Regions from separate parts of the Paenibacillus sp. FSL R10-2782 genome, predicted to be linked through region 1. Evidence: riboswitches for the same ligand, from Rfam matches in the RefSeq annotation. Region 1 holds a riboswitch; each other region holds the start of a gene.

Evidence for each region. Region 1 has a riboswitch for cobalamin ahead of cobJ (precorrin-3B C(17)-methyltransferase). Riboswitches for the same ligand answer to the same signal wherever they lie in the genome.
Region 2: linked by a shared signal. The riboswitch ahead of NST83_RS06725 (cobalamin-binding protein) and the one ahead of cobJ (precorrin-3B C(17)-methyltransferase) in region 1 are both predicted to bind cobalamin.
Region 3: linked by a shared signal. The riboswitch ahead of NST83_RS24595 (ABC transporter substrate-binding protein) and the one ahead of cobJ (precorrin-3B C(17)-methyltransferase) in region 1 are both predicted to bind cobalamin.

What each region holds. Positions count from the first base shown of each region.
Region 1 is NZ_CP151951.1:5,134,093-5,144,898, reverse strand. It holds gene NST83_RS23460 (endospore germination permease) at 1-502, shown strand, start outside; gene NST83_RS23455 (endospore germination permease) at 571-1,725, shown strand; gene NST83_RS23450 (uroporphyrinogen-III synthase) at 1,828-2,673, shown strand; gene NST83_RS23445 (TIGR00730 family Rossman fold protein) at 2,844-3,398, shown strand; cobalamin riboswitch at 3,455-3,640, shown strand; gene NST83_RS23440 (hypothetical protein) at 3,598-3,843, shown strand; gene cobJ (precorrin-3B C(17)-methyltransferase) at 3,953-5,764, shown strand; gene NST83_RS23430 (sirohydrochlorin chelatase) at 5,859-7,052, shown strand; gene cobK (precorrin-6A reductase) at 7,049-7,828, shown strand; gene NST83_RS23420 (precorrin-8X methylmutase) at 8,099-8,743, shown strand; gene NST83_RS23415 (cobalt-precorrin-5B (C(1))-methyltransferase) at 8,818-9,963, shown strand; gene cbiE (precorrin-6y C5,15-methyltransferase (decarboxylating) subunit CbiE) at 9,956-10,806, shown strand, end outside.
Region 2 is NZ_CP151951.1:1,451,382-1,462,187, reverse strand. It holds gene cobS (adenosylcobinamide-GDP ribazoletransferase) at 1-483, opposite strand, end outside; gene NST83_RS06745 (bifunctional adenosylcobinamide kinase/adenosylcobinamide-phosphate guanylyltransferase) at 480-1,244, opposite strand; gene cobT (nicotinate-nucleotide--dimethylbenzimidazole phosphoribosyltransferase) at 1,241-2,311, opposite strand; gene NST83_RS06735 (ABC transporter ATP-binding protein) at 2,391-3,257, opposite strand; gene NST83_RS06730 (iron ABC transporter permease) at 3,254-4,300, opposite strand; gene NST83_RS06725 (cobalamin-binding protein) at 4,297-5,301, opposite strand; cobalamin riboswitch at 5,508-5,701, opposite strand; gene NST83_RS06720 (histidine phosphatase family protein) at 5,902-6,651, opposite strand; gene cbiB (adenosylcobinamide-phosphate synthase CbiB) at 6,696-7,667, opposite strand; gene cobD (threonine-phosphate decarboxylase CobD) at 7,657-8,760, opposite strand; gene NST83_RS06705 (lipoate--protein ligase) at 8,925-9,926, shown strand; gene NST83_RS06700 (Cof-type HAD-IIB family hydrolase) at 10,089-10,806, shown strand, end outside.
Region 3 is NZ_CP151951.1:5,399,815-5,410,620, reverse strand. It holds gene NST83_RS24615 (xanthine phosphoribosyltransferase) at 131-748, shown strand; gene NST83_RS24610 (nucleobase:cation symporter-2 family protein) at 742-2,049, shown strand; gene NST83_RS24605 (hypothetical protein) at 2,133-3,203, opposite strand; gene NST83_RS24600 (hypothetical protein) at 3,310-4,125, opposite strand; cobalamin riboswitch at 4,456-4,649, shown strand; gene NST83_RS24595 (ABC transporter substrate-binding protein) at 4,875-6,458, shown strand; gene nikB (nickel ABC transporter permease) at 6,474-7,403, shown strand; gene nikC (nickel transporter permease) at 7,419-8,234, shown strand; gene NST83_RS24580 (ATP-binding cassette domain-containing protein) at 8,231-9,187, shown strand; gene NST83_RS24575 (dipeptide/oligopeptide/nickel ABC transporter ATP-binding protein) at 9,184-9,963, shown strand; gene nikA (nickel ABC transporter substrate-binding protein) at 10,106-10,806, shown strand, end outside.

The sequences.
Region 1 (10,806 bases):
CTATCGCCCTTCTGGTGCATGGTGGGGGCATTTGATAGGGACTGCCTTCATGATTCTGATGGTTACGCTCATGCAGGTTGTCATAGGTGTTCCGATTCTGATGCGATTATTTTATCCCTCCTATGAGCTTGCACGTCAGCTGTATTTAACAGATTTTCTTGATCGGTTTGATATTTTTGTAGGGGGATTAATGATACCTGCCTCGCTGATTAAATTAGCAATGGATTTGTATGTTCTCAGCATGGCAATTAAACGCTTATTTCCTCATGTACAGGGTGCTTTGATGGTTTGGCCTGTGGGTTTGCTGGGATATGTCAGCTCCTTTATTATTTTTTCAAACAGTATTCAAATTTATGATTTCAGCCGGGAGTGGACGATGGTGATGATTATGTTCTTTATCATTATGCCCTTGGTGCTATGCCTGCTGCTACGGCCCAACAATAAAGGTAAGGAGCAGGGAATGGAGAATAAAGCAAGACTTGGAAATGATCCGGTTCATTAATATGTACATGCGGGCTGTATTGTGGCGTATGTAATGAGTGCTTGCGGGCAAAAGGAGGATGTACCTGCATGAAGCAATTCACAACCAGACAAATCATAATGCTTGGTGTGCTGATGGAGATCAGTATTACCCTTGTACATGCTCCGGCGCAGGCAGCAGATTACGCACATCAGCATGCCTATTGGACCTGTGCGATAGCGGCCATCGTAATATGCTTGCCGATCTGGGCGATGCTGAGGCTTAAGCAGCGTTTTCCCGATCAGGACCTGCTGCAGACCATAGTCAGCTCCCATCCCGTGCTGGGGCGTATGCTGCTTGTGGCTTATCTTATTTTATTCCTAATCCTTTTTGCGAGGGATTTGAGAATTATGACTGATTTTGTAGAGATCGTTCTTTTGCCGATAACTCCGATTGTCGTCGTATCCCTTATTTTGCTGCTGACCTTGACGTTTATGGCTAAAGGGGGGATCAATACCATAGTGAACATGGCGGAGCTTTTTGTACCGTGGTTGCTTTTGACGTTGCTGACCATGCCGCTTTTTTTCGGGAATAATATGGATTTTTCTGTAATGAGACCGCTGTTGCACCCGAATATAGGGGGAGTTATCCAGGGTAGCTGGCGTATGCTTGGTTATATGGCAGATATCTTGCTGCTGCCCTTGGCGATTTCTGGACGGAGCTTTAATGGCCGCAGTGTGTGGCTTGGACATTGTATCGGAACCGCTTTTATGATCATGCTGGTGCTGCTAGAGGAGTTGGTTATTGGTGTTCCTATCATGTCAAGGCTGCTTTATCCATCTTATGAACTGGCGCGTCAGTTGCGGATAACGGACTTTCTCGATCGGTTTGATTTGTTTATAGTCGCTCTTACCGTGCCAACCCTGCTTACAAAGATGGGGTTCGATCTGTACGTTATCAGTTTGACTGTAAAGCGTATGTTTGCTCCTGCCTGGGGGAGTTTAATTGTATGGCCTGTCGGTCTGTTGGGTTACGTCTGTTCCTTTATGCTGTTTTCTAATATCATCCAAATTTATGATTTCAGCCGGGAGTGGACCGTGGTGATGATCGTTTTCTTTGTTTTCATGCCCTTGGTGCTATGGCTGCTACTCCGACCCAAGCCTAAAAAAGATAGCGGCGATCCTAAGCCATCGGAAGAGAAACAGGATAGCACGAGTCAGCAGGAAAACCAGAGGGAAAGTAAGTCAAGGCAAGTCGATTTATAAGCTCACTATATTCATCGGAAAAGTAATTCTTATTTGTCTTTTAGTCCCTTGATTGTATACTTGGTAGAAAGGAGTACGACTTCTACAAGGGGGGGGAACAAGATGGCCCAACGCATGGCAGGCAAGCGAGTCGCCCTTGCCGGCCCTCGTAAAGCAGACGAAATGGCGCTGCTGGTTACAAAAATGGGGGGCGAGCCGGTGCTGCGTCCAGCCCAGGGCACGGTTTTTCTGGACGATATCGAGCTGCGTAACGCTATTGTATCGTGGGTGAAGCAGCCGCCGGACTGGAACATTTTCACGACAGGCATGGGGCTGGACGCGCTATTCGATATGGCGGAGGATATGGAAGTAGCAGAACAGATTATGGAGCTATTACATTCCTCGAACATTGCAGCACGGGGCTACAAAACGGTCAATGGACTCAAAAAGCGTGGCTTTACGCCAGTTGTACGGGACGAGGACGGAAGCTTGATCGGGTTGACGCAGGCATTTGCCCCGTATGATCTGAAGGGGAAGGAAGTGCTGTTGCAGCTACATGGTGATCCGGCTCCCCGGCTGGTGAAGTGGCTGGACGAGCAAGGCGCAGTTACCCGGCAGGTGCTTCCCTATAAGCATATTCCGCCGGAGGCAGCAAATTTGCAAGCATTGCTGCAGGATATCCTGAACCGCGATGTGGATGCAGTTACGTTCACCAGCGGTCCGCAAATCCGCTTTTTGGCTCAATATGCGAGGGAACAGAAGCAGATGGAAGACGTGCTGGAAGCTTTTCGCCAGGATGTGATCGCTGTGTCGGTAGGCAAGGTGACGGCGCAGTCCATTTTGGAGGAAGGGATTGAACGGATTGTCTTTCCAGTGGAGGAACGTATGGGCGCCATGATGGTGGAGCTGGGAAGATATTTTGAGCATAGCGCTTCGGCGCACGGCTGCGGCCTGGAAGTTGTGAACTGAAAACTAACCCATATCCTTGCGATAAAGGGTAAAATGAAGATAAGGGCCTACAAGGTCTTTATCTTTTTTTGTTGGATATGCATCGACAGAAGTTTTTGTTATAGCGAAAATATTTATTTAATATAATGAAAAAGCCTCGATGCGGATACCAGAACAGGAGCTGAGACGTTATGAATTCCATTTGTGTCTTTGCCGGGTCCAGACCCGGACATTCATCGGTATATCTTCAGGAGGCAGGTAAGCTTGGAGAGGCTATGGTGAGACACCATGTCCGTTTAATCTATGGAGGCTCCAGCAAGGGGCTGATGGGCGAGGTCGCGGATGCGATGCTGGCAGGGGGCGGTCAGGTCACCGGGATTATGCCGACCCTGTTATTCGATGCAGAGATTATTCACCGGGGAGTTACTGAATTTATTGAGGTGGCGAGCATGCATGAACGCAAAGCGGTGATGAGCGAAAAGGCTGACGCATTTATTGCCCTTCCAGGCGGATTGGGAACCTTTGAGGAGCTATTTGAGGCACTGTGCTGGGCGCAAATCGGCATTCATCGCAAGCCTATCGGGCTGCTGAATGTGAACGGATATTTTGACCCGTTGGCGGAAATGGTGCGTCATAGTGTGCAGGAGGGCTTTACCGGAGTTGACCATCCAACGCTGCTGAGTATCTCTGCGGACCCGGACGAATTGTTGCATATGCTAAAAAATAAGGCGGAGAACTTGAAATAAAGCGTTTTTCATGCTTGCGCAACTGATTGAGCCAAGGTTATGATAAGACCCATAATCAAATAGCGAACAGACAAGGTGCCTTTGTGATAGCGAAGGGTAACAGGGAATCGGGTGCAAGTCCCGAGCGGTCCCGCCACTGTAAGGAAGAGGATTTTTTCAGATGTCACTCGTGAGAAACCGGGGAAGACGAAAAAATCTGTTGATGCCGAGCCAGGAGACCTACCTTGATCTGTATGCACCGTTAACCTTCGCGGAGAGGATGGGTGTACGAAATCAGGAAATCAGGCGCACGCTGCTTTTTCCATGTTGGTTACAGGTTTGCGTGGAGCTGAACGTGCAGAAGCGTTTCAAGCGTGAACAGGCAGATGGAAAGCAGCGGCATGATGGCGGAAGACAAGAAGTGTCTTCTTATGTTGTGTTGTCTGATAATACGATGCGTACATAGGAAACCCATCCGGGCAGGATGGGTTTTTTTGAGTTACAGGATGTCCATATATAAGTGAAATAGATAGAAGCGTGGAAAACATAGCCTAGATTTAAGAAGGAGGATAACGATGAGCCCATTAGGAAAATTGCTCGTGATTGGATTCGGACCGGGGGATATGGAACATATCACAAAACGAGCGCTGGACGCGCTGGCCGAGAGTGAGGTCATTATCGGCTACAACACCTATGTGGACCTGATCCGTCCGTTGTTGAACGGACAGGAGATTGTGCGCACAGGCATGACAGAGGAAGTGAGCCGTGCGCAGGAGGCGGTTCGACAGGCGGAGATGGGCAAGAAGGTAGCCGTCATTTCCAGTGGAGACGCAGGCGTATATGGCATGGCCGGGCTAGTGTACGAAGTGCTGATGCAAAAGGGCTGGCGTCGTGAGGACGGGGTTGAGGTAGAAGTCGTGCCGGGAATATCGGCGATTCAGTCCTGTGCTTCGCTGTTGGGTGCGCCCGTCATGCATGATGCATGCACGATCAGTCTGAGTGACCATTTAACCCCTTGGGAAACGATTGTGAAACGTGTAGAAGCGGCAGCTTCGGCGGATTTTGTCATTGCACTGTACAATCCGCGCAGTGGTCGGCGTACACGCCAGATAGTTGAGACGCAGTCCATTTTGCTGCGCTACCGTGATCCACAGACTCCGGTAGGGCTGGTCAAGAGTGCTTATCGTGACCGTCAGCAAGTCGTAGTGACGACGCTGGAGGACATGCTGAACCATGATATCGGTATGCTGACGACCGTCATCATCGGTAATTCCTCGACGATGGTGTATGACGGTCTGATCGTGACGCCGCGCGGGTATCAGCGCAAGTATACGCTGGATGCGTCCGAGCAGGCGCTCAAGCCGCATCAGCGGCTCCGTACGGAAGCGGAGCCGTGGTCGCTGGGCGCGCAAGAGGATCGCGCGCTTAATGCGTCGCAGGCAGGCGCAGCTCCCGCAGTACCAGCCCCTGCGGGAGCTGGCGGGACCGCGCCTTCCGCGAGCGGTGCTGCTGCGGTGGCAACGCAGGCACGCCCGCAAGCGGTGGCTGCCGTGCAGGCCGCGCCTGCGGCGCAAGCCGGTGCGGCCCCGGCATCGCTGGCAGCGGAGGCGCTGAGCCGCCTCGCTGCGGGCGGCAAGCTGCCGGGCGAAGCCAGCGCGCGCTGGAACGGGCAAGCGCCCGCCGTGAGCGCCGCCGGAACGGCAGCTACGGCCGGGACAGCGATAGGCAGCTTTGGCAAGCCTGCGCTGTTTGAGGTGGGCGTTTCCCCCGGCGTGGGAAACAAGAAGTTCACCGCTCGCCAGATGGCGCTGCTCGCGGAGGTAGCGGGTGATGAAGGCGAGCTGGAGTATACGCCGGATCACCAGATCGTGCTGCGCGTGCCGTGCGCGGACCCGGAGGAGCTGGTAGGGCGGCTACGGGATGAACGATTCATCGTGATGCCGATAGGCGATGTGTTTAAGGTGAAGGCGTGCGACTTCTGCAATATGGAGAAGGATGACGCTGTGCCTGTGGCGGAGCATCTACAGGTTGTACTGGGCGGATTGCAGGCACCTAAGGAAACGAGCATTGCTTTGAACGGCTGCGGTATGGCCTGCTATGGAGCGGTGCTGGAAGATATCGGGATTGTGTACCGCAAGGGAGGATACGATTTGTTTCTAGGCGGCAAAAAATTTGGCCGTAACGCTCATGCTGCACAACCTGTGGCAGAGGGCATTCCGGGGGATCAGATTACGGATATCGTTGAGCATGTCATTGCTGAATATAAGGAAAAAGGGCATCCAAACGAGCGTTTTCATAAATTTTTCAAACGTGTGGGCGTTGTGGCAGGTTTTCGGCATGAAGATGCACCTGCAACAGTAGAAGTGAATGCCATCTGCGGTGATTAATAGGCTAGAAAGCCTGTTTTTATAGATGCATGCATATAGATAAAATAGGTTTTATTGGTATATTATACCTATTTATGAGGAGGAAAATATAGCAGTGAATGCAATATTGTTGGTTGGACATGGGAGTCGGGATCCGGAGGGAAACCGGGAGTTGCTGGAATTTGCACAGGCGGTGGCAGATCGGGTGCCGGATATGTGTGTGGAAACCTGTTTTTTGGAGCTGACACGGCCCAGCATTGCTGAAGGTGTGCAGACATGTGTGGAGCGAGGGGCGACGCGGGTCGTGCTTGTTCCGATTATTTTGTTCGCAGCGGGACATGCCAAAATTGATATTCCGATGGCGATTGATCGTGCGAAGGCTAAGTATCCTCAGGTTGAATTTGTATATGGACGTCCGATTGGCGTTCACGAAAAAATTGTCAGCATTCTGCAAAGCCGCTTGAAAGAGGCCCGTCCGGTTGCGGTTCCAGCGGGTATGGATAGCGATGCGCAGTCTTCTGCCGAGGTGACGGACGAAGAAACGGCTGTGCTGGTGCTGGGACGCGGAAGCAGCGATCCGGATGCGAACAGCGACTTTTTCAAAATTACCCGTATGCTGTGGGAAAAACTTCCGTATACGTGGGTGGAGAGCAGCTTTATCGGTGTGACTCAGCCTTCTTTTCCAGATGGCTTGGAACGCTGCCTGCGCCTGGGGGCCAAAAAAATCATCGTGCTTCCATACTTTCTGTTCACAGGTGTGCTGATTAAGCGCATTGGAGAAATGACAGAGGAATTTGCCGAGGCCCATCCTGATTTGCAAGTGGAAATTGGAGGGTACTTTGGTTTCCATCCGCAATTGGTTGAGCTTGTGCTGGAGCGTGCCAATGAAGGTTTAGTCGGCAAGGTTATGGCCAATTGCGATAACTGCCAGTTCCGTCTGGAGGCGCAGGAGCATCACCATCATCACCACGACCATGATCACGGACATAACCACGATCATCACGATCACCATCATGATCACCATCATGATCACCATCATGATCACCATCATGATCACCATCATGATCATCACGACCATGACCACCATGCACATGGACACGAGCATCATCATGAGGATCACTTGCATGATCACAAGCACGAGCATGAGAATGACCACGACCACGACCACGACCATGACCACAAGCATGAGCATGTACATGCACACAGCCATGATGACCATGATCATGAACATCACCACGATCATGCACATACGCCGTCTGTTGTGAACGGAAACGGGATTTCAGGTAGCGGGCAGGTGAGTGGCTCATGATTTTCATGCTATGTGGAACGAGCGATGCTCGGGAATTGGCGCTGCAAATCCGGGACAATGGTTTCAAAGTATTGGCCTCCGTCGTAACAGAGAGCGCGGCAAACAGCTTGTCCGAAGTAGGTCTGGACGTACGCACAGGCCGAATGACAGCCGATGAAATGGCAGCAGTGGTTCGGGAACAGGGAGTACAGGCTATCGTTGATGCCAGTCATCCTTTTGCAGAAGAAGCTCATGCGAATGCCATGACAGCCGCACGCGAGTCCGGGGTTCCTTATGTTCGCTATGAGCGGGCAGGGCTGGTGTATGACAATCATCCGTTGCTTCACATCGTACCCTCCTATGAGGAAGCCGCATTGGAAGCGAAGCAGCTTAAAGGCTCTATCATGCTTACCACAGGCAGCAAGACGCTCGGCACGTTCACCAAGCATTTGCTCGAAGACCCGGAGATTCGTTTGGTTGCACGTATGCTCCCACGTCTGGACAATATGGAGAAATGCGGCGAGCTAGGCATGGAGCAAAAAAATATTATCGCCATGCAGGGACCTTTTTCCCGCGAGATGAACGAAGCATTGTACAAGCACTTCAGCACGACAGTGATGGTGACCAAGGAAAGCGGACGCACGGGAGCGGTGGATGAAAAGGTTCAATCTGCGCTGGAGCTGGGCATTCATGTGATTTTGATTTCCAGACCAGAAGTGGAATTTGGCACCGTATTTGATCATTTCAACGGAGTGATCGACGCACTGCGTACAACCAAAGTGGCCCCTTCGATCTAAAAGATGACCCTGTGAATCTGGTCGATCGGGTAATTAACAGCCTAGTCAATCCGATAAATACAGAGCTTTTTCTGGCGTGTATTTAAAATATAGTCATCTTAAAATACGTATATAAGCTGAATTTTAAAAATTCACATCAAAACGGAGTAGTCTGAATGGTGTTGTGCAAGCGCAGCGGTGGCGATGGGAAGTACCATCCCACTGTGTGGTGGCACAGTCGGTAACTTTGAATGTTCAAAACTAATTTTCCCTAAAGGAGTGGTCGAAACGATGGATTTTAAAACAGATTTTAAACCGTTAACGGTGCAGCCGCAGGAGATTGAGGGTAAAAGCTTCGAGATGATCACCGAGGAGCTGGGAGAGCATCCTTTTACAGAAGCGCAATATCCAGTGGTACAGCGCGTTATTCACGCGTCTGCTGATTTTGAGCTGGGCCGCAGCATGGTGTTTCATCCGAAAGCGATTGATGCGGGGGTTGCAGCCATTCGCGCAGGGCAGCAGGTCGTTGCGGACGTGCAAATGATACAGGCGGGTCTGAGCAAGGATCGTATCCGTCAGTTTGGCGGAGATGTGCATGTGTACATTTCGGACCCGGACGTGATGGAGGAAGCGAAAAGGCTGAATACGACTCGCGCCATTATTTCGATGCGCAAAGCGATTCAGGCAGGCGAAGGCGGTATTTATGCGATTGGAAATGCGCCGACAGCCCTGCTGGAGCTGATTCGTCTGGTGAAAGAAGGAGCGGCCAAGCCCGGCCTGATTATCGGGATGCCAGTCGGCTTCGTATCGGCGGCAGAATCGAAGGACGAGCTTCGCAAGCTGGATATTCCGTTCATTACGAACATTGGGCGCAAGGGCGGCAGTACGATTGTCGTGGCGGCATTGAATGCAATCTCCTTAATGGCTGTCCGCTAGATGCGGTTGCCCGTTTGCTGTATCATGAAATGAATTGGAACATGAACAGCATGAGAGGTTAAGGAGGAATGGGTATGGAAAAGGAAGCGGCGTCCGCCGACAGGCCCAAACGGATGAAAAGCGGTGAAGCTCCCGCGCCGGACAAGCCGATGCGGTCAGGCTTTACAACTGGAGCCTGCGCGGCTGCGGTTGCCAAGGGAGCGGTGCAACTGCTCATCACGGGCATTCCGCCGAAGGAAGCGGTCATATCGCTGCCAGCGGGCTTCGATCATGCGTTCGAACTGATCGAGCCGGTGCTGAACGCGGACGAAGCTTCCTGCACGACGATCAAGGACGGCGGCGATGACCCGGATGCGACGCATCAGGCGAGAATTATCGCGTCCGTCAGTTGGCGGGAGGAGCCGGGCATTGAACTCGACGGCGGCATCGGCGTGGGCCGGGTGACGAAGCCCGGTCTGCCTGTGCCTGTCGGCGAAGCAGCGATCAATCCTGTGCCGCGTCGAATGATTACGGAGGTCGTCACAGGCGTGCTTGAGGAGCATGGATCGGCCAAAGGTGTCCGTGTCGTTATCAGCGTGCCGGACGGCGAAGAAATCGCCAAGAAGACGCTGAATGGGCGGCTTGGTATTCTTGGGGGTATCTCCATACTGGGTACGCGAGGTGTGGTGGTTCCATTTTCCACATCAGCTTATAAAGCCAGTGTCGTGCAGGCCATATCGGTTGCGCAAGCGATGGATTGCAAGGAAATTGTCCTAACCACAGGCGGCAGCAGTGAAAAATATGCAATGCAAATGTACGATCAGCTCACGGAAGAAGCCTTTATTCAGATGGGCGATTTTGTCGGCTTTGCGATCAAGCACGGAAAACGGTTAGGCATGAAGAAAATTATTCTCGTCGGTATGCCCGGCAAGCTGTCGAAGGTCGCTCAAGGTGTCATGATGGTTCATTCCAAGAGCGCCCCGGTGGATTTTGGCTTTTTGGCGGAGGTCGCGCGTGAAGCGGGTGTGGACGAGTCGCTTGCAGCAGCGGTGGCCGAGGCAAATACAGCTACTCAGGTGGCGGATATGATGACCGAGGCGAATGCGCTGAGCTTTTTTGAAAAGCTGTGCACCTATGGATGTCAGCATTGTCTGGAGCATGCAGATGGTGGAATCGTCGTAGAAATGGTACTGGTAACGATGAAAGGGAATGTGCTGGGGAGGGCGAGAGTCGGTGAGTAGAGTGATCCGTGTCATTGGTATCGGTGAAAATGGAGCGGCAGGTCTGTCGCAGGAGACGCTGGAGCGAATCGAGCGTGCGGACGTGCTGGTTGGCGGAGAGCGCCAACTGGCCTTTTTCAAGACAGCCGCAGGGGAAAAACGGACATTAAAGAGCGGCTTTTCCGCCGTGGTGGAAGAATTGGGACGTTTGCGTGAGGACAAGGATATTGTCGTGCTTGCGTCAGGCGATCCGCTTTTTTTTGGCATCGCAGGGTATTTGTCCGCCAAGCTGGGGGCTGAGCATCTGGATATTTTGCCGCATCTCAGCTCGGTTCAGTTGGCATTTGCACGTCTGGGAGAGAGCTGGCAGGATGCGGTGCTGGAAAGCATACATGGCCGTCCGATAACCGGACTGGCACAGCGGATCGACGGACAGCACAAGGTCGCGCTGCTGACGGACGACCGGAATCATCCCGCCGCAGTCGCTGCCTATCTGCTGCATTACGGCATGACGGAATATGATGCCTTTGTTGGCGAGCATTTGGGCGGACCGGATGAGACGTATCGGCATTATACGCTGGAAGAGATGGCGCAGGGAACGTTCCAACCACTGAATGTGGTTATTTTGCGCCGCCGTAAGGGTGCGGACGTGCTTGCGATTCGTCGGGGATTTGGTTTTGAGGATGCGGAATTTCACCAGCGCAAGCCGGAAAAAGGGCTGATTACGAAGCGTGAAGTGCGCGTGTTCAGCCTGTCCGAGCTGCGTCTGACAGAGCGAAGCATCGTATGGGACATTGGCGCAGGGTCCGGCTCTGTAGCTGTGGAGTGTGCACGGCTGGCGAAGTACGGGCAAGTATTTGCCAT
Region 2 (10,806 bases), 1.9 Mb from region 1:
CGGCCAGCGTTTCATCGCGCTTACCATAAACCAGCGGCTCCAAACCAGCGGAAGCAGCAATAAGCCGGACAGATCCCGTTCAGCCAGCACCGTATACAGCAAAGAAGCCTTGAGCATAAGCAACAACACACAAGCAATGACGCCCATCGCTCCTACACGGCTATCCTTCATAATCTCCAGCATCCGTTCACGGGAACGGTAGCTGAACAAAGCATCAGCCGCATCCATCCATCCGTCCAGATGCAGCCCGCCCGTAAGCCACACCCAAACGGCAAGAGTAAGAACTGCACATGGCAACGGTGGCAATATCAGAGAGGCAAGCGCTGCAAAACACCATACGATGAGGCCAATGACCATCCCTACCAACGGATAATAGCTTGCACTACGTTTTAGCAGCTCTGGCGAAAAATCCAGCTCTGCCTTAACTGGAAGACGGGACAAAAATTGAAAAGCTGCCGCCATTGCCTGACGTTCGCCGCTCATAGCTTGTATTCCAACTGTTTTAATTCTACGGGAATGCCAGCCGTCACCAGAAATACCTCATCACAAAGGCGGGCGATCCGCTGATTCATCATCCCGCTTAAATCCCGATATAGCCGTCCAAGCGGATACTCGGGCACAATGCCATCACCGACCTCATTGGTAACGATGACAAGCGGCCCCGGATACTGCTCCACAGCTATCGCCAGTTCATCCATGGCAGCTCTGGACGCAGCATCGCCGTCCTTGCCTGCGGCCAGCAGCACGTTCGACAGCCAGAAAGTCAGGCAGTCGACCAGCACCATCGGCGCGGACGCTGGCTGCGGTGCTTGGCTGGCGTGCAGATCGACAGTGCCACTGCCGATCTGCTGTTCCGCAGCGGCAGACCTCGCCGCAGAATGCAAAACGCTGCGGCCTTCGCCTGTTGGCGATGCGTCGTCAGGCTGCGCCACTGAGAACGCAGCAGATGCCCCCGACGCGGAGGCTTCGTCGGCAGGCTTGTCGCCTTGCGCAGCCAGCCGTGGCTCTACGCCGCTGCCCAGGCGCCACAGCAGCTCCGGCAGCGCCTGCGCTTCCTCCAGCGTCTGCCAGTCGTACCCGGCAGACTCGCGCTGGAGCCGATGAAGGGCGATGCGCTCCTTCATCTCCACGTCATAGGCTTGCGCCGTTGCAATGTAGCAGGCGCGCGGGGCGCGCGACATGCACAATCGCTCGGCAAAGCCGCTTTTACCGCTGCGTGCGCCGCCGGTCACGAGCGCCTTCATCGCTGCGCGGCTCCCTGACCGTCCGATACGCCTGCATCGGCAAAGGTCGCCATTTCGCGCATAATGCGGCACGCCGCATCAATCAGGTGCAGGCTAAGTGCACCGCCTGTGCCCTCCCCGAGCCGCATGTCCAGATGAAGCATCGGCTCCAGCTTGAGCTCGCGGAGCACCGCCGCGTGCCCGCGCTCGTCCGAGGCGTGCGAGGCGAGCATATACGCTGCGCTTGCAGGCGCAAGTGTACGCGCAGCCAGCGCAGCAGCGCCCGAGATAAAGCCGTCCAGCACGACTGGACAGCGATGAGCGGCTGCGCCGAGGATGACGCCTGCCAAGGCGGCTATCTCCAGACCGCCGACCTTGGTCAGTACGTCGAGGGCGTCGTTCCCGTCTGGCTGGTTCACGTCCAATGCGCGGCAGACGACCGCTATTTTACGGGTCAGCCCAGCCGAATCCACACCTGTGCCCCGACCGACGATTATTTCCGGCTCCAGCCCAGTAAGAGCACACACGACCGCAGCACTGGCCGTTGTATTTCCAATGCCCAGCTCTCCGGTTACGAACAGTCGTGTGCCGCCTTTGACTGCTTCCGCCACGGCTTCAGCTCCAGCCAAAACCGCCTGCTCCGCTTCCGTACGCAGCATCGCCGGCCCCTTCGCCATGTTCGCGGTCCCCATACGCAACTTGCGGTCCACCAGATCCGCATGAGCGACATCTGCGTTCACACCCACGTCTACCACCTTGACATCTGCGCCTGCATGACGTGCCAACACGTTAATTGCCGCGCCACCGGACAGCATGTTATACAGCATTTGCTGTGTAACCTCTGCCGGGAAGGCGCTGACCCCCTCTTCACACACACCATGATCCGCAGCCATCACCATAACCGTTTTATGGTCAAACTCAGGCTTGTCCACCCCTGTAATGCTTGCCAGTTGTATAGCCAGACTTTCCAGCTTTCCCAGACTTCCCGGTGGCTTCGTTAATTGATCCAGATGCTCCGAGGCCGCCAAGGCTGCCGCCCCGTCCGGCTGTGCAATGCTGGCGATCAGCTGACGTAATTTTTCGTTCATGCCTTCCACTCCCTGCTCCGTATATATATTTAGCGATCTCATCGTAAATTCTGTTGCTTCAGCACTTGACTCAAGCAAGCTACTCAAGTCGTTCACCCTGACCAGATACATCCCTTGCACGTCTTCGCAGTAAAAGCTGCGGCACACCACTATCCGGATGAGGCAACATTACAGGCTCAACACCATACACATGGCGTATTTGTTCCTCTGTTAACAGCTCAGATGAAGCCCCTAACCCTGTAACCATTCCATCCTTGAGCACCAGCAAATCATCACAAAACTGGGCAGTCAAATTGAGATCATGCAGAACAGATATAATCGTCACACCTGTTTCCCGGCGCCATTCCGCCAGCAGCTCCATAAATTCAAGCTGATAGCGCAGATCCAGATAGGTTGTAGGCTCATCCAGCAGCAAAATCTGCGGCTCCTGCACCATCACCTTCGCCAAAGCCACGCGCTGCCGTTGTCCCCCGCTCAAACGGTCTAACGGCCTGTCCGCCAAGCTGGTAAGACCTAGCCTCTCCAGCACACGATCCGTGATGATTCCCGGGTCCATCCCTTTTTCCTTTTCCAACTTTTCTCTGCCAAACCAGTCCTGATGGGGAAATCGCCCCATTTCCACGACTTCCCTTACCGTGTAACCGACCGGGGGAAGCCCTTCCTGCTGGAGTACAGCTACGAGACGGGAAAGCTCCTTTCTGCCATAGCTGCTGACCTTTTTACCATATACAAGCACGTTGCCCGAAGTGGGGTGATCCACACCGGAAAGCAGATGCAGCAACGTCGATTTTCCACTTCCGTTCGGACCGATGATCCCCCACCAATCTCCTTCGTCTATGCTCCAGCTAATATTTTTTAACGCATGGAACTCACCGAAATCACGACTCAGACTGGTAATCTCCAAGGCACGGACCCGCAGCTTTTGTGGTCCACCTAGCTCCTTCACAGCAATCCCCCCCTGCGCAGCTTCTTGTTCCGGTACAAGAGATATGCGAAGAACGGAGCACCGACAAAGGCTGTCATGACACCAAGCGGAATTTCCGTCGGAGCCAGCAATGTACGCGCCGCAGTATCGGCCCAAGCCATAAAAATAGCCCCGCCCAGCGCAGATAACGGAACGATCATCCGATAGTCAGGACCCGTCACCAGACGGATGATATGCGGTACAACGAGTCCTACAAAGCCAATCACTCCACATACCGAGACTGCCGCGGCTGTCAGCAGCGTGGATACGATGAGAACGGATAGCTTCGTTGCATCTACATGAACCCCTATATGAGCTGCCTGACGTTCACCCAAAGCCAGAATATTCAGTACTCGTGCCCGGTTCCATAGAAACACCAGTCCAATGATCACATAAGGTAAAAGAATGCCCGTATATGACCAGCCGCGCAGACTGAGGCTTCCCATCGTCCAGTACAATATTTCATTGACTGTCTCCTTCGACATAGCTGTCAGAAAGGAAACGACCGCTCCCAGAAAAGACTGCATCACCACGCCCGATAAAATGAGGCTCTGCGTCGGAATTTTGCCGCCTTCCCTCGCCAGCGTCAGCACCATCCACAACGTCAGCATTCCGGTCGTAAATGCCACCAGCGGCAGTGTCCATACGCCTACAAACGAAAATTGAAGCCCCCAATAAATCAGTACCGCTGCCCCTACCGAAGCCCCCGAGGATACCCCCAGCGTGTACGGATCAGCCAGCGGATTGCGCAGCACACCCTGAAATCCAGCTCCCGCCAGCGCAAGCGCTGCGCCTACCAGCATACCCAGTAACACACGCGGCAGTCTGACCTTCAAAATAATCTGCTCTGTGGATGTATTCCAATCCGGTGTGACCGTCTCACCTAACCACGGCAGATGGTTGGCCAGAATACCCGCGATTTGGCTGACGGGAAGCTTGGCCGAGCCGATGCCGAGACAGAGCAGCAGCGTCAGCAGCAATAAGGCGAGGCCTGCCCCTCCAAAGCCGATCAGCCTACGATTCATTTGAAAATTTCAGGATACACGCCCTTGGCCACTTCCTTGAGACCTTCCGTTACGCGCGGACCCGGACGACTGATCAAATTATCATCCACGGCAAACACCCGGTTGAGACGAACAGCTGATATTTGATCCCACCCACTACGGGCTTTGATGATATCGCCCAGTGTCTGGCCTGTTTTGTCGTCCTTGACATTTTTGCTGTATAAAATGACGTCCGGATTGGCCGCTATAATATTTTCCTCACTGATCTGATACCAGCCTTTTTGCGTTGCAGCCACATTTTCGCCGCCCGCCAAAGAAATCAGCTCGTCCATAAACTCGCCCTTGCCGACCGTCCAGCCGGGTGAAAATTCGACGTAGACTCTCAGCTTTTGCCCTTTACCGATATTTTTAACACCGTTTTTCACTTCCGCTACATCGGCTCTCATCTTGTCGGTTACCGCTCTCGCTTCTTTCTGATGATCGGTAATTTTCCCATATAGTTCGATGTTAGCCATGACATCTTCAACCGTTTTCGGCTCGGTTTTAAAAATCATAATTCCCAGGTCACGCAGCTTGGTTGTCGCCTGCTCACTGAGTGATATCCCTGCAAAAACGACTTCCGGATTCGCAGCAATGATCGCCTCTTCATTCGGCTTCATTATGCCGCCCACTTTGGGCTTCTTCGTAGCTGCTTCCGGGTAATCCGAATAGTCCGATACACCGACAATTTCCTTATCCAGTCCGATGGCGAACAGCGCCTCGGTTTCAGCCGGAGAGACGGAAACGATTTTGTCCGGCGCTTTTTTGAATGTAAACTCCTGCCCGGTCGCATCCTTAATGGTCAGCGGGTAGACCGTTTTGCCCGGAGGCTCCTGAGCGGTTGCCGTCTGTCCCGGTTGCTGTGAGGCTTGATCCCCTTTATTTTCAGCGTTCTTTCCGTTAGCTCCACATGCACTCAGCACAACCGCCAAGACCAGAGCCAATAAGCCTGTAGTCCAGACCTTTATTCTATTCCCTGCCATGATTTACACCCCTCCATATAAATTCTTTTAAGAGCGTCACTTGAACATCATCCGATATCTGCAAAATCCAGCCTTCTTTTCCTTTCAAAAAACCCCTGCATCCTCAGATAAGGACACAGGGGTCACGTTAGCGCAGATCGTACGCAGGCGGCAGTTTCTTCCGCATGGACAGTCACTGCGAACACGTCATCCTTTCCTCGAAGGACTATGGTGACAGGCAGACGGGCAGGTATCCTGACTTACAGAAACATGCGACAGCCTGCTGCTCCTTCATAAGCTTGTGGCACATAAAGCAGAGCGGGCTGGCAATTTTCCATTTACAGTGGCGGGACCGCGCCGGATTTACACCGACTTCCCTTTTAACAGCGCACCGGAAAGAACCCGAGGGGTTCATCCCACTGCGCCGACCTCGTCTGCTGGATATTTGATGTAGTGCTGGTCAAGCCGTTCTTTTACTTGATGATTATAGGTTAAAAAAGACTGGCTTACAACCCAAACCGCCTGTTAACCTGCCCTATGTCTGTGACCATGAGAAGTATATAGGTAGTTAGTTTATCCCGGTTTTTCAAGAGTAGCGAATGCGGAGAAGAGCTATAAACATCATGTCTGCTCGACCAGCCATCCGGTGAATTTGTGCCCTGTAGCCAAATCCAGATGCGATGTTGTAGAACGGGTAGTGGTTAAATCTTCAAGCAGCTTTTGCGCCAACCTCAACTGAATCGTAATGGCCGCTCCCGGCTTCGGATTCAGGCTCCAAAAATCATGCCCCGGTACCAGCATACAAGCCAACTGACGAATCACTCCCCCATGCGTAACGACCAGAACGGAAGGCGGAGCATCAGACAATTCTGTTTTCTGAACATCCATCATTTTAGGCCACTCATACAAAGAGCCTAGAAATTCACCAAGGCGGTTCACAAAGTCTTTCCAGGGCTCTCCACCCGGCGGCGTAACCCTTTGCGGCTCATTAATCCACGCGCGGTACAACGCCTCATCCTTGAGCATGTCATACGTTTTTCCATCCCATTCCCCAAAATGAAGCTCTCTCAGACGTGGCTCCATGATGGCAGACCAAGCAGACATATTATCTGGTTTCAGTTCCGATTCTGGCAAAATGATCTGCAAGGTCTGACGACAACGTATCAAGTCACTGCAATAGATTCGGGCAAAGGAATATCTCTGTAATTTTTCCCGCAAAGGCTCTAATTCCTGCTCTGCTCCCGGTAGCAAGCCCAGATCGGAGTGCCCCAGATATCGACGTTCCCTGTTCCATAAGGTTGTGCCGTGACGTACCAGCACAAGCTCCAAATCCCATGGCGGATGTTCTGTAAAATCATGCTTCAAGGTCATCTCACTTCCTGCTCTATTCCCAGTGTTCGGTGCGTCACGCTTCATCACTGCGTCCACCCCAATGCATAGCATCCGGCGGACACGAACAGACACAATCCCGCAAACATGCTGGACACGGCAAACATCAGCCGGATCGTATGTCGGATATCATCCGGCTCCGTCGGTCGTACCTGCTCTCCCATATATGCACGGAAGGAGCGCACGCCATGATATACATTATAGCCCCCGAGGCGAATTCCCAACGCACCCGCAACTGCTGATTCTGGAAAGCCACTGTTCGGACTGGGATGCAGCCGCGCATCTCGCCTTACCGTACGCCAGCTACGTCCAGCATCATGCCGATAAATCCACGCCACTACTACCAGCATCCCCGCTGTCAGGCGTGCCGGGATGTAATTAGCGACATCATCCAGACGTGCCGAGGCCCAGCCCAAATGCAGATACTTTTCATTTTTGTAGCCAACCATGGAATCGAGGGTATTCACGGCACGATAAGCCAGCGCTAAGGGTGCTCCCCCGATCAGGGCATAAAAAAGCGGGGAAATAATCGCGTCCACGATATTTTCAGCCACTGTTTCGACGGTACCGCGTACAATCTCAGGCTCATCAAGCTGCTGCGTATCCCGCCCGACGATCATCCCCAGCTCCCGGCGTGCCACAGGCAGGTCACCCGCCTTCAATTCCCGATAGACTGCCATTCCCGCGTCCTTTAGTCCTTTGGAAGCAATCGTGGTGGCGATCAGCACCATTTCCGCGCCGATAGACAGCCACGGATGAATCCAGGCAAGCCAGCGCAGTAGCGCCCAGGCAAGCGCGAAGGAGCCGCCCACCACAATTAGTGGCAGCAGCAAGCCAGCGCGTTTCAAACCACGGTCACTGTGAACCCGGCGGCGAATCGCCTTTTCCAAGGCAGAAATGGCATGTCCCATGCCGATGACCGGATGTGGCAACCACCTCGGATCGCCGATCAGCCTGTCCAGAAGATATGCAGCCATCATGATCAAGCTAACTGTCACGCCGCCGTTCCTCCTCCAGCACTTCACCCAATACAGACAGTAGCATACCGTTGGCTTCCGCGTCCTTGACCGCAATTCGAAAATGGCTCGTCGTTAGCCCCGGGTACATGGCACAGCTCCGTATAAGAATCCCGCGCTGTCCAAGCGCCTGTTGAATGGCCGATGCGCTCCACGTCCCCGGCGCCCGTGCCAGCACGTAATTCGCTTCACCGGGGATGACACCACAGCCCCATTCCGCCAAAGCGGTCAGCAGACGACTACGTTCCGTAGCAATCAGCTCCTGCGTGCGGCGCTCATACGCCTCACCGCTTCGCAAACATGCCTCACCAGCCAGCAACGCCAGTCCGTTCACGCTCCAGGTTACCTGCTTGGCCGTCATTCGCCGGATATAATCCGGATGAGCAACCGCGTAGCCCAAGCGCAAGCCTGGAATGGCATAAAATTTCGTCATCGACCGGATCAAAATCACATGAGGATACCGATCCAGCACAGGCAGCAGTGAAATTTGCCGCTCTAGCGGGATAAAATCAATAAACGCTTCATCCACCACCAGCACGGTGCCGGTTTTCCCCGCTGCCTCTGCCAGCTCGCGCAGCTCCTGATCGCCGTATTGTACACCGTTCGGATTATTCGGCTGACCGAGAAACAGAACATCCACCTGCTCCATGAGCTGAAGTATGTCTTCCACGTCCGCCTTCCATTGAAGCGAGGCCTTGCCGTACACCCGGCTTACCTCGGCTCCGAATTTACCCGCCAGCTCTGCATATTCCGAAAAGCACGGCTCCACCGTGCCTACACGCTTGGGAGCCAGTCCCAGTAACAGCAACGCCATGCTCTCAGCCGCGCCGTTTCCGATACTCAGCGACTCTGGTGGAACATGCAGTCGCCGCGCCAGCATATTTTTAAAATTCCGGTGCCCGGGATCTGGATAGCGAACCACAGTGTCCAACGCACTTTGCAGCACCTCAAGCACCTCCGGTGGCGGACCCAGCGGATTAATATTTGCGCTAAAATCTACAAAATCCGCAGCCGCCCCGCCGAATGTCGCCGCAGCCGTCTCCCTGTCCCCGCCGTGACCGTAAACCTCTATCATTGCCTATCATCCTTTCCGACCGTTCCGAATCATTTAGCTCCATTATGGGACTGCTTTTTGCGTCCCGTCAATGCAAATGAGCTTTTGTGTACGTCGCTGACTTGGGTTACAATAGAAAGAGCTACACATAAAACTACACAGTTTGTATATACGGAGGAATGGACATGCTGTTCATCGACAACCAGGGCATACACGATCCAGCCATTAATCTTGCCATTGAGGAGTACGCGCTCAAGCATCTTCAGTTGGACGACAGCTATCTGCTGTTTTACATTAATCAGCCTTCTATTATTATAGGCAAGCATCAAAATACCATTGAAGAAATCAACGCCGAGTTTGTCAGAGACAACAACATTCAAGTCGTTCGTCGCCTGTCCGGCGGCGGGGCTGTATATCATGACCTCGGTAATTTAAATTTCAGCTTCATTACAAAGGATAACGGGGAGTCCTTTCATAATTTCCTCAAATTCACGCAGCCTGTCATAGACGCCCTGCGCCAAATGGGTGTGGAAGCCGAAATGACTGGACGCAACGATCTTCAGGTCGGTGAGCGCAAAATTTCAGGGAACGCCCAATTTGCCACGCGCGGACGCATGTTCAGCCACGGTACATTGATGTTTAACCTGAACCTGGACAATGTGGCTGCATCACTGCATGCCAATCCAGAGAAGTTTAAATCCAAAAGTACTAAATCTGTCCGTAGCCGCGTCGCTAACATCAGCGAGCTAATGGACCGTGAGATGACCATTGAGCAATTCCGCGAAGAGCTGCTGCGTTACATATTCGGTGCAGAGCTGGACCAGGTACCCCAATATAAGCTAACCGATGCCGACTGGGCCAAAATCCATGAAATTTCCGCTGAACGCTACCAATCGTGGGACTGGAACTATGGTCAATCCCCTGAAAGCAATATCAAGCACACACGTAAATTTCCGGTTGGCATTATTGATATCCGCATGGATCTCAAGGAAGGCCACATCCGTGATATTAAAATCTACGGCGATTTCTTCGGTGTGGGTGACGTCGCTGATATTGAAAATATTCTGCGCGGCAAACGCTACGATGAAGGGGAGGTTCGTCAAGCCTTGTCCCCTCTTGATTTGAAGCATTATTTCGGAAATATTGAGCTGGACGATTTTGTAGGACTCGTATTTTTGGAAGACTAACAGCCACTTTTTCCCATTGATTCAATCCAATTCTTCAGTGGTTATAAGGGGACAGGCTCTTAAGGGAGTCGTCCCCTTTTCATTGTGATATTGTCATTTTGAATATTATAAGATACAATTTGGACATTGCCCCATGATAGAGATAAAGGAGAGAATACCGGTATGTATAAATTAATTGCCATTGATATTGATGATACACTCATTAACGACCAGAAAGAAGTTACTCCTGCAACGCAACTGGCGCTTGAAGCTGCTGTAGCCAAAGGTGTCGTGGTTACACTTGCAACAGGACGTGCTTATGCATCTGCCAAACAACTCGCCCGCCAAACTGGCTTGAACGTTCCGATCATTACGTACCAAGGTGCCTTGATTAAAAACCTGCTGGACGAAAACGTGCTGTATGAGCGTTATGTTCCACTCGTGGCTGCACGTCGCTTGTATGAATTCTGCGTGGAACGCAATTTGCATCTGCAAACGTATATAGATGACAAATTGTACACACGTGAAGATAATCAGAAAATCAAAGATTACACCGCGCTAAACAATACGGAATATTTTGTTGAGCCTGTATTCAGCAAATTGGTAGAACTTCCTACGCCTAAAATGCTGATTATTGACGAGCCGGAAGTGCTTGACAAATTGATTCCAGAACTGCGCGAGCTGCTTGGTGATGAAGTGCATATTACCAAATCCAAGCCTCATTTTCTGGAAATCATGCATCATGAAGGCACTAAGGGTCACGCTCTTACGTTCCTTGCTAACCATTACGGCTGTGATCTGTCCGAAACGATTGCAATCGGCGACTCCTGGAATGATCACGAAATGCTCGAATGCGCAGGCCTCGGCATAGCGATGGAGAATGCCATTCCTGATTTGAAAA
Region 3 (10,806 bases), 270 kb from region 1:
TTTGTGCGCTCATCCGTCAGGGACTACAACCCCAGGGACAGGCTTCACTTGAGAAACAACTCAAGAGAGCCTGTCCTTTTTTGGTTTTGGCAGGTTTATTTTATAGTAAAGAAGGAGCGATACCCGCATCATGAAAGTTTTGGAGGAACGTATTCGTCAAGAGGGACAGATTTTATCCGACACGGTATTAAAGGTAGATTCATTTTTGAACCATCAGGTAGATACAGCATTGGCGCTGGAGATTGGTAAGGAGTTCGCACGTCTTTTCGGCGCTGCTCCCATTACAAAGGTGCTTACGATTGAAGCAAGCGGTATTCAGTTTGCCATGGCTACAGCCATTGCATTGGGTGTTCCGTTTATCTATGCGAAGAAAAAGAAGGCCATCACGCTGAACGAGCAGGTATACTTCGCTGAGGTCCACTCGTTTACACGGCAGGAAACCTATCAGGTGAGTATTTCCCAAAAATATCTCGATGCCAGCGACCATGTGCTGATCGTGGATGATTTTCTGGCGACTGGCGCAGCATTGGTCGGACTTACGGATATTGTGAAGGAAGCAGGAGCGGAACTGGCTGGGGTCGGCTGCGTGATCGAAAAGAGCTTTCAGGAAGGCCGTGGACTGCTGGAACAAAGAGGCATTGTCGTACGCTCTCTTGCACGTATCGCTTCCATGGCACCGGGCGAGGTTCATTTTATAGAAGAAGCGGGTGCGGTGATTTCTTCTGTTAAGGAGAATGTGGGATGTTAAGCAAACAAAAGTTATTCGCACTGGGCTTCCAGCATGTGATGGCGATGTACGCTGGAGCGATTGCCGTACCTCTCATTGTAGGGGGAGCATTGCATCTGACACCAGCCCAGATGGCCTATCTGGTGGCTGCCGATTTGTTCACTTGCGGGATTGCTACGTTATTACAGATTATGGGCACGCGGTTTTTCGGCAGTAGATTGCCTGTCATTCTGGGCTGTACGTTTACGGCGGTGGGGCCAATTATCGCGATTGCCTCGACCTCGAATTTGGCGACCGCGTACGGAGCCATTATTTTATCCGGTATATTCGTGGTGCTCGCGGCACCGCTGTATGGCAAGCTGCTACGCTTTTTCCCGACGGTGGTTACGGGCTCGGTGGTTACGATTATCGGCTTGTCCCTCATTCCGGTGGCGATGAATAACGTAGCAGGGGGTCAGGGCAGCGCGGATTTTGGACAGCCGCGTAATTTGCTGCTGGCGTTAGTTACTTTGCTGGTTATTCTGCTCGTGAATCGGTTGGCCAAAGGCTTTTTGCGCTCAATTTCTGTGCTCATCGGTTTGTTTGCAGGCACGGTGGTTGCTTATGCAATGGGGATGGTGCATTTTGCTCCAGTGGCGCAAGCGTCTTGGGTGAGTGTTGCGCAGCCGTTTTATTTTGGCAAGCCTGAGTTTAGCATTATGGCAGTATGTACGATGATTATCGTTAACATTGTCAGTATGGTCGAGTCCACGGGCGTTTACCTGGCGGTAGGCAAGGCGATTGATCAAAAGGTGGAGCAGAAGCAAATCGTCAATGGGCTGCGCTCTGAAGGACTTGCGATTATGCTCGGGGGTATTTTTAATGCGTTCCCTTACACGGCATTCTCGCAAAATGTAGGTCTGATCTCACTGACACGCGTCAAGTCGCGGAACGTTATTTTTGCTGCGGGTGGTATTATGGTTGTTCTTGGTCTGTTGCCCAAACTGGCTGCCTTAACGACAGTGATTCCCAATGCTGTGCTGGGCGGGGCGATGATCGTTATGTTCGGTTCGGTTGCTGCATCGGGCATGTCTATTTTGTCAGAAGTGGACTTGCGAAAGGAAAGTAATCTGCTGATCGCGGCATGTAGTATTGCGGTGGGCCTCGGCTCTGCTGTGCTGCCCCAAATGTTCGACCAACTGCCGAGCTTTGCCAAAATGCTGCTGCAAAACGGCATCGTATCCGGCTCGATTACAGCGATTGTATTGAATATCGTTTTAACGAAAAAACAGGGCGAGTCAGTCAAAGGTGTGACGGTGGCGGAGGTTCCGCAAAAGGTTTAATGATTAGGGTTAGGTAAAGACAGCCGGAGAGAGGACGTAAGTCTCTTTTTCCGGCTTTTTGGCATGGGGTTATTCAGAATGATTTATTTGTTCAGCAGCATGAAGTTATTGATAAAACCCTCTTCCTGTATGAAGATTGGAGTTTGGATTTTTGATGTGAAATCATAATAATATACGCCGCTCCCTTCCTCCTGATTTTTCTGGGAGGCACTGCCTAAATAGTAGATGCCCTTGCCGTCCGGGGACATATAGATAAAGCTGCGGGATGAAATGGGTAGCTCTAACTTGGTGCGTTTACCAGTTGCAATATCGACAAGGCTATACTCGGGGTTGCCGTGATTAATGAAACGGGCAGTGACCAGGAGTAACTGATCATTACTGCTGGACATTGACAGGATTTGTTCGTTTTTCAGTGTGATGACAGGCCGCTCTTGTTTGGTTTCGTTGTTGATTTCTGTAACAGTATAGTTTGTGGGCGTTGTGAACGTATTTTTCTGTGAAGCAATGTCCGACTGTTTATCTTGCTCTTTCTCTGAAAACTGTGTATTGTAAACAGTATTTTTTGCGGAATTATAGGCTAGAGACCAGGTGTGCTTATCCTGATTTTCATCATGCAAGAACTGCATTGTATGAGTCGATTTATTATAGAAAATAGTTTTAAGTGTACGTTCTCCTTTTTTGACCGCAGCTAGAACGAGTGGACCTTCTGGAGTCGTTGGTACTATACGATTAATGGCAAACAAATTATCGGAAAGTTGCTCGGTTTTTTTTGAATTCAAATCGAACGAAAATAATTGATCTCCCTTGTTATCAACATCAGCAGAGTAGTAAATCTTGTGATCAGGTAATGACACTACAGAAAGTGGATATTGAGAGGTATAAGGAACATCGGCCAGCTTGGTCATTTTTTTGCTGCTCAAATCATACGTCATGACCCGCATAACCATACCTTTATCTGTATTTTTCCCATTCACATATTCAGTATAGGTCATGGATAGATATTGGCCTTGTTCGAGTGGAGCTGACTTTTCGCCTGATTGGATTTGTTTCGATGGATTTGATTCTGCTGCTGGAGTAGAAGGTGGAGAGCAGGCAGATAATAGAGCTGGAACGAGCAAGGAAATTATAATTAAGCGAATGTCGCTTGTTTTCAAAGGGATACATCCTTTCTAAGACGAGGGATTTAATGATTGAATATTGACAATTTAAATAGGGAAAAGGATAGGACGTAGGCCCTATCCTTCTTTCGATATGAAGATATTAGAACGAATAAAAATATCTTCCCGAAAATGAGAGAGACGAGCTCCATGTCAAGCCTAAATCCTGCACACCAGTTTTCCAAATATCAATAACAGCATCCGGCAGACTTCCATTGTCAGCCTTAGTGAAATCATGGACATTATTGTTATCAATATTTCTTACAGAAATTTTTGTTCCAAACTCTGGATTATCGATAGCCCCTTTTGTTGCACAGTCGCCTCTTTTTAGTGAATTGGAATTTTCACCTGTAGAGTCCGTAAAGTTTGTTCCTCTTCCTGTGCCTTGGACCTTGCCGCTCGATGTTCCGGTAATGACGATTTCATTATTATGTGCCCCGTATGTATAAGACCCTGGTGCTTTGCGTGTTCCGCGTGGTAATGCCTGAAGTGAAACATTATTAGTAGTAATCGCATTTTCCTTTTGATCAGGCAAGATAATATCTTTGATATAACCTTCACCATCATAAATTACTTTTAGACCAGGCTGAGGCGCAGGGTTATCAATATGATATACCGGCAGTGATTTAGCTTCTTCTTTGATTTCTTTAATCAGTGCTTCTTCTTTATCTAGCTCAATTTGTTGTTCAGCAGTGAGTGGGGCAATAGCAGCTAGAGATTTTTGTGGTTCAGGCACAGGAGTTCCTTTTTCTAATACAACCATGTTATTGTTCTCATCAAATTGGATGATTGTACCTGCTAACATTTGGTCAGGGATTTTTTCTTCTTTCTCAGCATGGGAGATTGCTGGACTAACGATTCCCCACGAGATGAATAACGTTGTAGCCAGAATTGCTTGAGGAAGAAACTTTACCTTCATAACAAATTGCCTCCTTGAAATATTTGTAAATCCATAGATAGCATAAGTGAGCTTACAAACTATATCAACCTTTTAATGGTATATATGAATATATTTATCTATATTTTTGTACTAGCAAGGGTCCATTAGTCGGATATATACGACATTTATTGACAGCCTTGCAACGCAAAGTCATAGCTTTGCTCCCCGCTGTATCATTAAAATTTGAATTATTATACGACATTTGTTGACAAGCCTGTAACAACAAAATAAGATAGTTCTAAATCGTAATATAAACGAATAAAGGAAGAAAACAGGTGTGAGCCGGACTACTCTATACACAGGGTTTCGTTGAGACTATGTAGAGAGTGCGTGTTCACTTAAAAGGGAAGTTCGGTAGATTCCGACACGGACCCGCCACTGTATACAGGCATCAGCAGGGGTATGCTGGAGCTTTCAGAACAGCCACTGGAACTGTGAGGAACCGGGAAGGCCTGAGAGATAAGCCTGAAGTCAGGAGACCTGCCTGTTTTAACATCACTGTCAGACCCACGGGATGCTGGGGAGGTGGTTGGGCGTGCTGCATACAGAATGTCTGAAACCGATCCGTTCCCTTCTATGCTTGAGGGGTGGCTTTGAGGTGAGCTTTGGCATTTGATAATGAAAGCATTTCTGACTGCTGATCAAGCGGTCGGGGATGCTTTTTTTGCGCTAGGTATTTGTGAATGACAAGATATTTGCGAATGACAAGACAGAGGGGGATAAATAAGATGATAAGCAATCGTAAAAAGCCTTCATGGTTCGTAGGTACAGGGGTGCTGCTGCTACTGGCAGTTATGGCTCTGGCGGGATGCTCCACAACCAATAAAACGGTGGAAAGCTCCGGTAAGGGTGAGAATGCATCGACACAACAAGCCAAAACGGACAAAAAGCTGGTGATGGCGTATACGTGGAAGCCGTCAGGTGTTGACCCGCATGGCGATAATAGCTGGGATGTTATGCGTTCTGGTGCAGGCGAGACACTTATCCGTTTGAATGAAAAGCTGGAGCCAGTGGCTTGGCTGGCCAAGGAATGGAAGCAGGACAGTCCCACAGTTTGGACGTTCAGCTTGCGGGATAAGGTCACCTTTCATGATGGAAAGAGTATGGATGCGGAAAAAGTAAAAGCTTCTCTGCTGCGATCCATCGAGAAAAGCCATCTGGCAAAGGATTTGCTGGACGTGAAGTCCATTGATGTAGCTGGTCCGCTGGCGTTGAAAATCACGACAAACCAGCCGAATGCAGCGCTGGTATCCAATCTGGCTGATCCATCCACGATTGTACTGGATGTAGCGTCCATGAAGGATGAGCAGAGCTACCCTGCGATGACAGGTGCTTTTAAAATTAAAGCGTTCAACAAGGATCAATCACTGGTCGTAGAACGTTATGACGGATATTGGGGCGAGAAGGCCCGGCTGGCTGAAGCAACGATGAAGTTCATCACGGATGGCAATTCGAGCCTGCTGGCGCTGCAATCCGGCGAAGTAGATGTAGCGACCGATATTCCGGTGGATAACGCGGAGGTATTGAAAAAGAACGATAAGCTGCAAGTGCTGTCGGCTCCCTCTTTGCGCACCCATATGATCGTGTATAACATGGAGTCGCCTGTGTTCAAGGATGCCGTTAACCGCAAAGTAGTGGACAGCCTGATACCGCGTGCATCCATTGTGAGTGCGATCATGAGAGGCTATGGTACGGAGGCAAGCAGCCCATTCCCGAGCATTCTCCCCTTCGGCAAGGTGGAACGTAAAGCGCTGGACGGCACGGCGGAGCAGTTGTTGACAAAAGACGGCTGGCAAAAGGATGCCCAAGGTACATGGACCAAGCAAGGCAAGCCGTTCGAGGTTACGTTGCTGACCTTCCCTCAGCGTCCAGAGCTTTCGGTCATGGCTGAGGTGATTCAGAGCCAGCTGCTGAAAGAGGGCATCCAGGTGAAGATCCGCAAGGTGGAAAATATCGACGACGCGCTAACCAAAAACGATTGGGATTTTGCCATGTACAGTATGCTGACTGCCCATACGGGGGAGCCGCAATATTTTATGGACATGTTTTATTCCTCTAAAAGCGAAGCCAATGTAAGCCGTTATAGTTCCAAACCGCTGGAGAACCTTCTTGGCAGCTTGAAGCTGGCGAAGGATACAGCGCAACGTAATGCTGTGACACTGCAAGCGCTGGATATCATTAATACGGATTTGCCGCAGTCGTTCATTGTTCATCCGGACAATGTATTTGGGGCGAAAAAAGGGGTAAAGGGCTTCACGCCGCATCCGATTGAGTATTACTACATTACGGCGCAATCCGATATTGCGGAATAACGGGCTGCATACCCTATGATTCGTTTTATCCTGGAACGTGTGGCGCAGTTGATCATCATTGTGTTTGTTGTATCCACGCTGACGTTTGTGCTGATGAGGCTGGCTCCCGGCGACCCTGCTACCATTCTGCTCACCGCGCATAATGTGCCTGCCTCTGAGGAGGCGTTGACGGCGCTGCGGAAGGAGCTGGGCTTGAGCGAGCCGCTCCATATTCAGTATGTGAACTGGCTGCGGGATGTGTTCACAGGGCACTGGGGCACCTCCTATGTATCCAAGGAGTCGGTGCTAACCGAACTGTGGAACAGACTGCCCGCTACTGTGGAGCTGGCTTCGGCGGGCTTTGTTGTCATGACGGTCCTGACTCTTGGAATGGGACTGGCTGCCTCGGTAAAATCCAGCGGTTGGCTGGATCGTCTGGGAAGGCTGTTTGCACTGCTGGGATCGTCCATTCCCTCTTTTTGGCTTGGCTTTCTGCTGATTTACCTGTTCTCTGTCTGTTTGGGCTGGCTCCCGTCCATGGGTCGGGAAGATTGGACTCATTTGGTACTGCCAGCGCTGACCCTTGGGGCAGGTTTGGGGGCTGTGCAAGCCCGTGTGCTGCGTGCCCAAATGCTGGAGCTGGGTGACCGGAATTTTGTGAAGGCGGCGAAGGCCAGAGGCTTTTCTCGCACCCATATTCTATTTTTTGAGATATTCAAGCATGCGATTTTGCCAATCATCACGCTGTTAGGCACGAATCTGTCTTTTATGCTGGCGGGCAATGTTATCGTAGAGACGATTTTTTCATGGCCGGGCTTGGGCAAGTATTTTATAGATGCGATTACGCAGAGGGATTATCCGGTGATTCAGGGGTATGTTATTTTTGCTGCATTTTTAATCGTAGGTGTTCAGTGTTTGGTAGATGTGGTCCAGGCTGCTGTAGATCCCAGGCTGCGTTTGCATTAGGGGAGGAAGTTGAAAATGAAAAACATGCGGCTGTCCTTCCAAGGGAGCTTACTGACAGGAGGAGTGCTGCTGGGCCTGATTGGACTGCTCGGGCTTCTGGCTCCATGGGTTGCCCCTCATGATCCTCTCAATGTCGATCTACTGAAGCGTCTGGAGCCGCCCAGCCGAGAATATCCTATGGGTACCGACCATTTGGGGCGGGATGTGCTGTCGCGGCTGATTTACGGGATTCGGACAAGCGTATTGATTGCCTGTGCGATTACAGCGGCTACGCTGTGCATCAGTTTGCCGATAGGCTTGCTCATTGGCTATGTGCGCGGGCGTGTGGACCAGTTAGTCATGCGGGTCATTGACGGCGTGCTAGCTTTTCCCGATATCATTTTGACGGTGGCGATTGTGGGTATCCTGGGTCCGGGCTTTGTAAACATGACCTTAGCGATTATTGCGGTACGGTGGGCCGGGTATGTTCGGTATATTCGCACCCTTGTTCAAAAAGCCTGTCAGGAGGACTATGTCCGGTATGCCCGTTTATCCGGTAATTCACATGTGCGCGTGCTGCGACGTTATGTATTGCCACAAGTGCTGCCACAGCTGCTTGTGTATGCGGTCTGGGACATCGGGCGAGTGGTGCTTATGGTTGCCGGACTTTCCTTTCTTGGGCTGGGTGTACAGCCGCCTAAGCCGGAATGGGGCGTGATGCTGCATGATGCAACCTCGTATTTTCAGGTGGCGCCGCATGTCATGATTTTTCCGGGTTTAGCGATTATGCTGTTTGTGCTTGCGTGCCAGCTTCTCGGTGACCGTTTTTCGGAAAAGGGGGCGGCAGAATGAAGGATGGGACAGGACATATGAAAGGGAATATGGCAGGGCGCAAGCCAATGTTGCACGTGGAACATCTGGAGATATGCCGCGTAGGCACAGGAGCGGGTACACGTATTGGCGCAGCAGCAGGTGGGAAGCCGGGTGCGAATGGGAAAATAATACGGATAAGCGACAACCAACCGCTGCTCCGGGATGTCAGCTTTTCTGTGTATCCAGGGGAAATTGTGGCTTTGACTGGGCCGAGTGGATGCGGCAAGAGTCTGACCGCGCACGCAATCTCGGGTATGCTGGAGGCGGGAATCGGCGTGACCCAGGGGCATATGTACTATAACGGGGAGGACATCGTCCCGTTCAACGAACGGCGCTGGGAAAGGCTGCGCCGTGAGGACATTGCCCTGCTCATTCAACAATCGCTGAGCGGGTTGAATCCGATCCGTACCGTCCGTGCCCAACTGACGGACACGCTTAGACTGCACGGGCGGCGCTGGATACCGTCCGTGCAGAAGGGGCATGCGGATGCTGCTCCCTCCCTTGCTGCACCGCAGCATGCCGCCCCACAGGGCGTGCTGCCCCGGATGCGGCAGATGCTGAGCGGGATTGCACAGATGGCTGGAGGCTACGCTACCCAAGCGCAGGAGGCTTATCTGTGCTCTTTATTGAGCAATGTAGGGTTTGCAGACCCTGAGCATATTTTATCCTCGTACCCTTTTGAATTAAGCGGAGGGATGTGTCAAAGGGTACTGCTGGCCGCGATGCTAAGCTCCGGTCCGCGCCTTTTTATTGCCGATGAGCCTACGACGGCGCTGGATGTTATCAACCGGGACAAGGTTCTGGCATTGTTCCAGCAGTTGAGAGAGGACTTGGATCTCACCATTTTGCTGATTTCTCACGATCGTCAGGGTGTAAGCCGTGTTGCGGATCGTGTGCTGGAGATGAGCCCGGAAGGAAGGATGCACGAATGATACTGGAATTAAAGCAAGTGACCAAAGTCTTTCCTGTCCGTAGACGGAGAAAAGGCTGGTTCAACAAGCAAGATAGTGAGCAGGCAGCCGTGAAGCAGGTGAGTCTGGAGTTGCAACGGGGAGAATGCCTCGGACTGGTTGGCGAAAGCGGAAGCGGCAAAAGTACGCTGGCACAATGTATCCTAAGGTTGGAGGCGTTAACCTCGGGTGAGATTTGGCTGGATGACCAGCCCATTCACACCGGAAGGATGAAGGATATCCATCTGTACAAGCGAATCCAGTTGGTCACGCAGGACTCGTCTTCCTCGCTGCATCCCCGAATGATGATCCGAGATATTTTGGAGGAACCGATTTGTAACTATTTTCCCGAACGAAAAGCGCAAGCGCTGGAGATCTGTCTGTCCCTGCTAAAATCGGTGGGGCTGGAGGCTGACTGTCTGGAGAAATACCCATCACAGCTAAGCGGCGGACAAAAGCAGCGGGTATGCATCGCCCGTGCGCTGGCAGTGGAGCCGGAAATCATCTTGTTCGACGAATCCGTCGCCAATCTCGATACGGCAACGCAATCTTCTGTGCTGGACATGCTCAAAAGAGTGCAGGTGGAGCGCCAGCTATCCTATCTGTTTATCACCCATGATCTTCAATCCACCCACACGTTTTGCGATCGGATTGCCGTCATGTATCAGGGGGAGATCGTGGAGATATTTCAGGAGTGGGATGAAAACCTGTTACGGCATGGATACACCCGTACCCTTTTTCAAACGTTGACGGAATGAGCCATACCTCTCATATTCTACAAATTTAAAATAAAAACGAGCTTTCTTTTTCGAATATTGTTGACAAAATAGGATGTGATACCTATTCTAAATATGATTATGATAATCATTATCACGTACATAGAAAAGGGGAAAACCATTGATGTCCGTTCGACAACGCAAGACTGCCACCCTTATGTTGGTGACGCTCCTCTTATTATCCGTTATTTTGGGCTGCGCGAAGCAGGAGAATACACCTGAATCCACCTCAACTGACGGAGCTGCCAATGAAAAGTCGATCACGCTATCATGGCCGCGCGACATTGGTACGATGAATCCTCACGTATACAATCCTTCCCAACTTTTTGCACAATCCATGATTTATGAGCCGTTAGTCAGTTACAAGCAAGGAGGCAAGCTGGAGCCTGCTTTGGCTGAATCCTGGACCATATCCAAGGACGGCAAAATATATACGTTCAAGCTGCGCAAGGGCGTGAAATTTTCTGACGGAACACCTTTTAACGCGGCTATTGTTAAAAAGAATTTTGACGCTGTTATGAAAAATGAGAAAACGCACAGTTGGCTTGGGGTGGTGGGCGTGCTCGACAAAACCGAAGCCGTAGATGACAGCACCTTCCGAATGACGCTTAAGGAGCCATACTATCCGGTGCTACAGGATTTGTCTGTTGTTCGTCCGTTCCGTTTTCTGGGTGAAGCCGGGTTTCCGGACGATGGAGATACGTCCAAAGGCATCAAGAAGCCTGTAGGTACAGGGCCTTGGATGCTGGATGAATACAAGCAAGATGAATATGCAACCTTTAAGCGTAACCCGAATTATTGGGGTACTGCACCAAAGGTAGATAA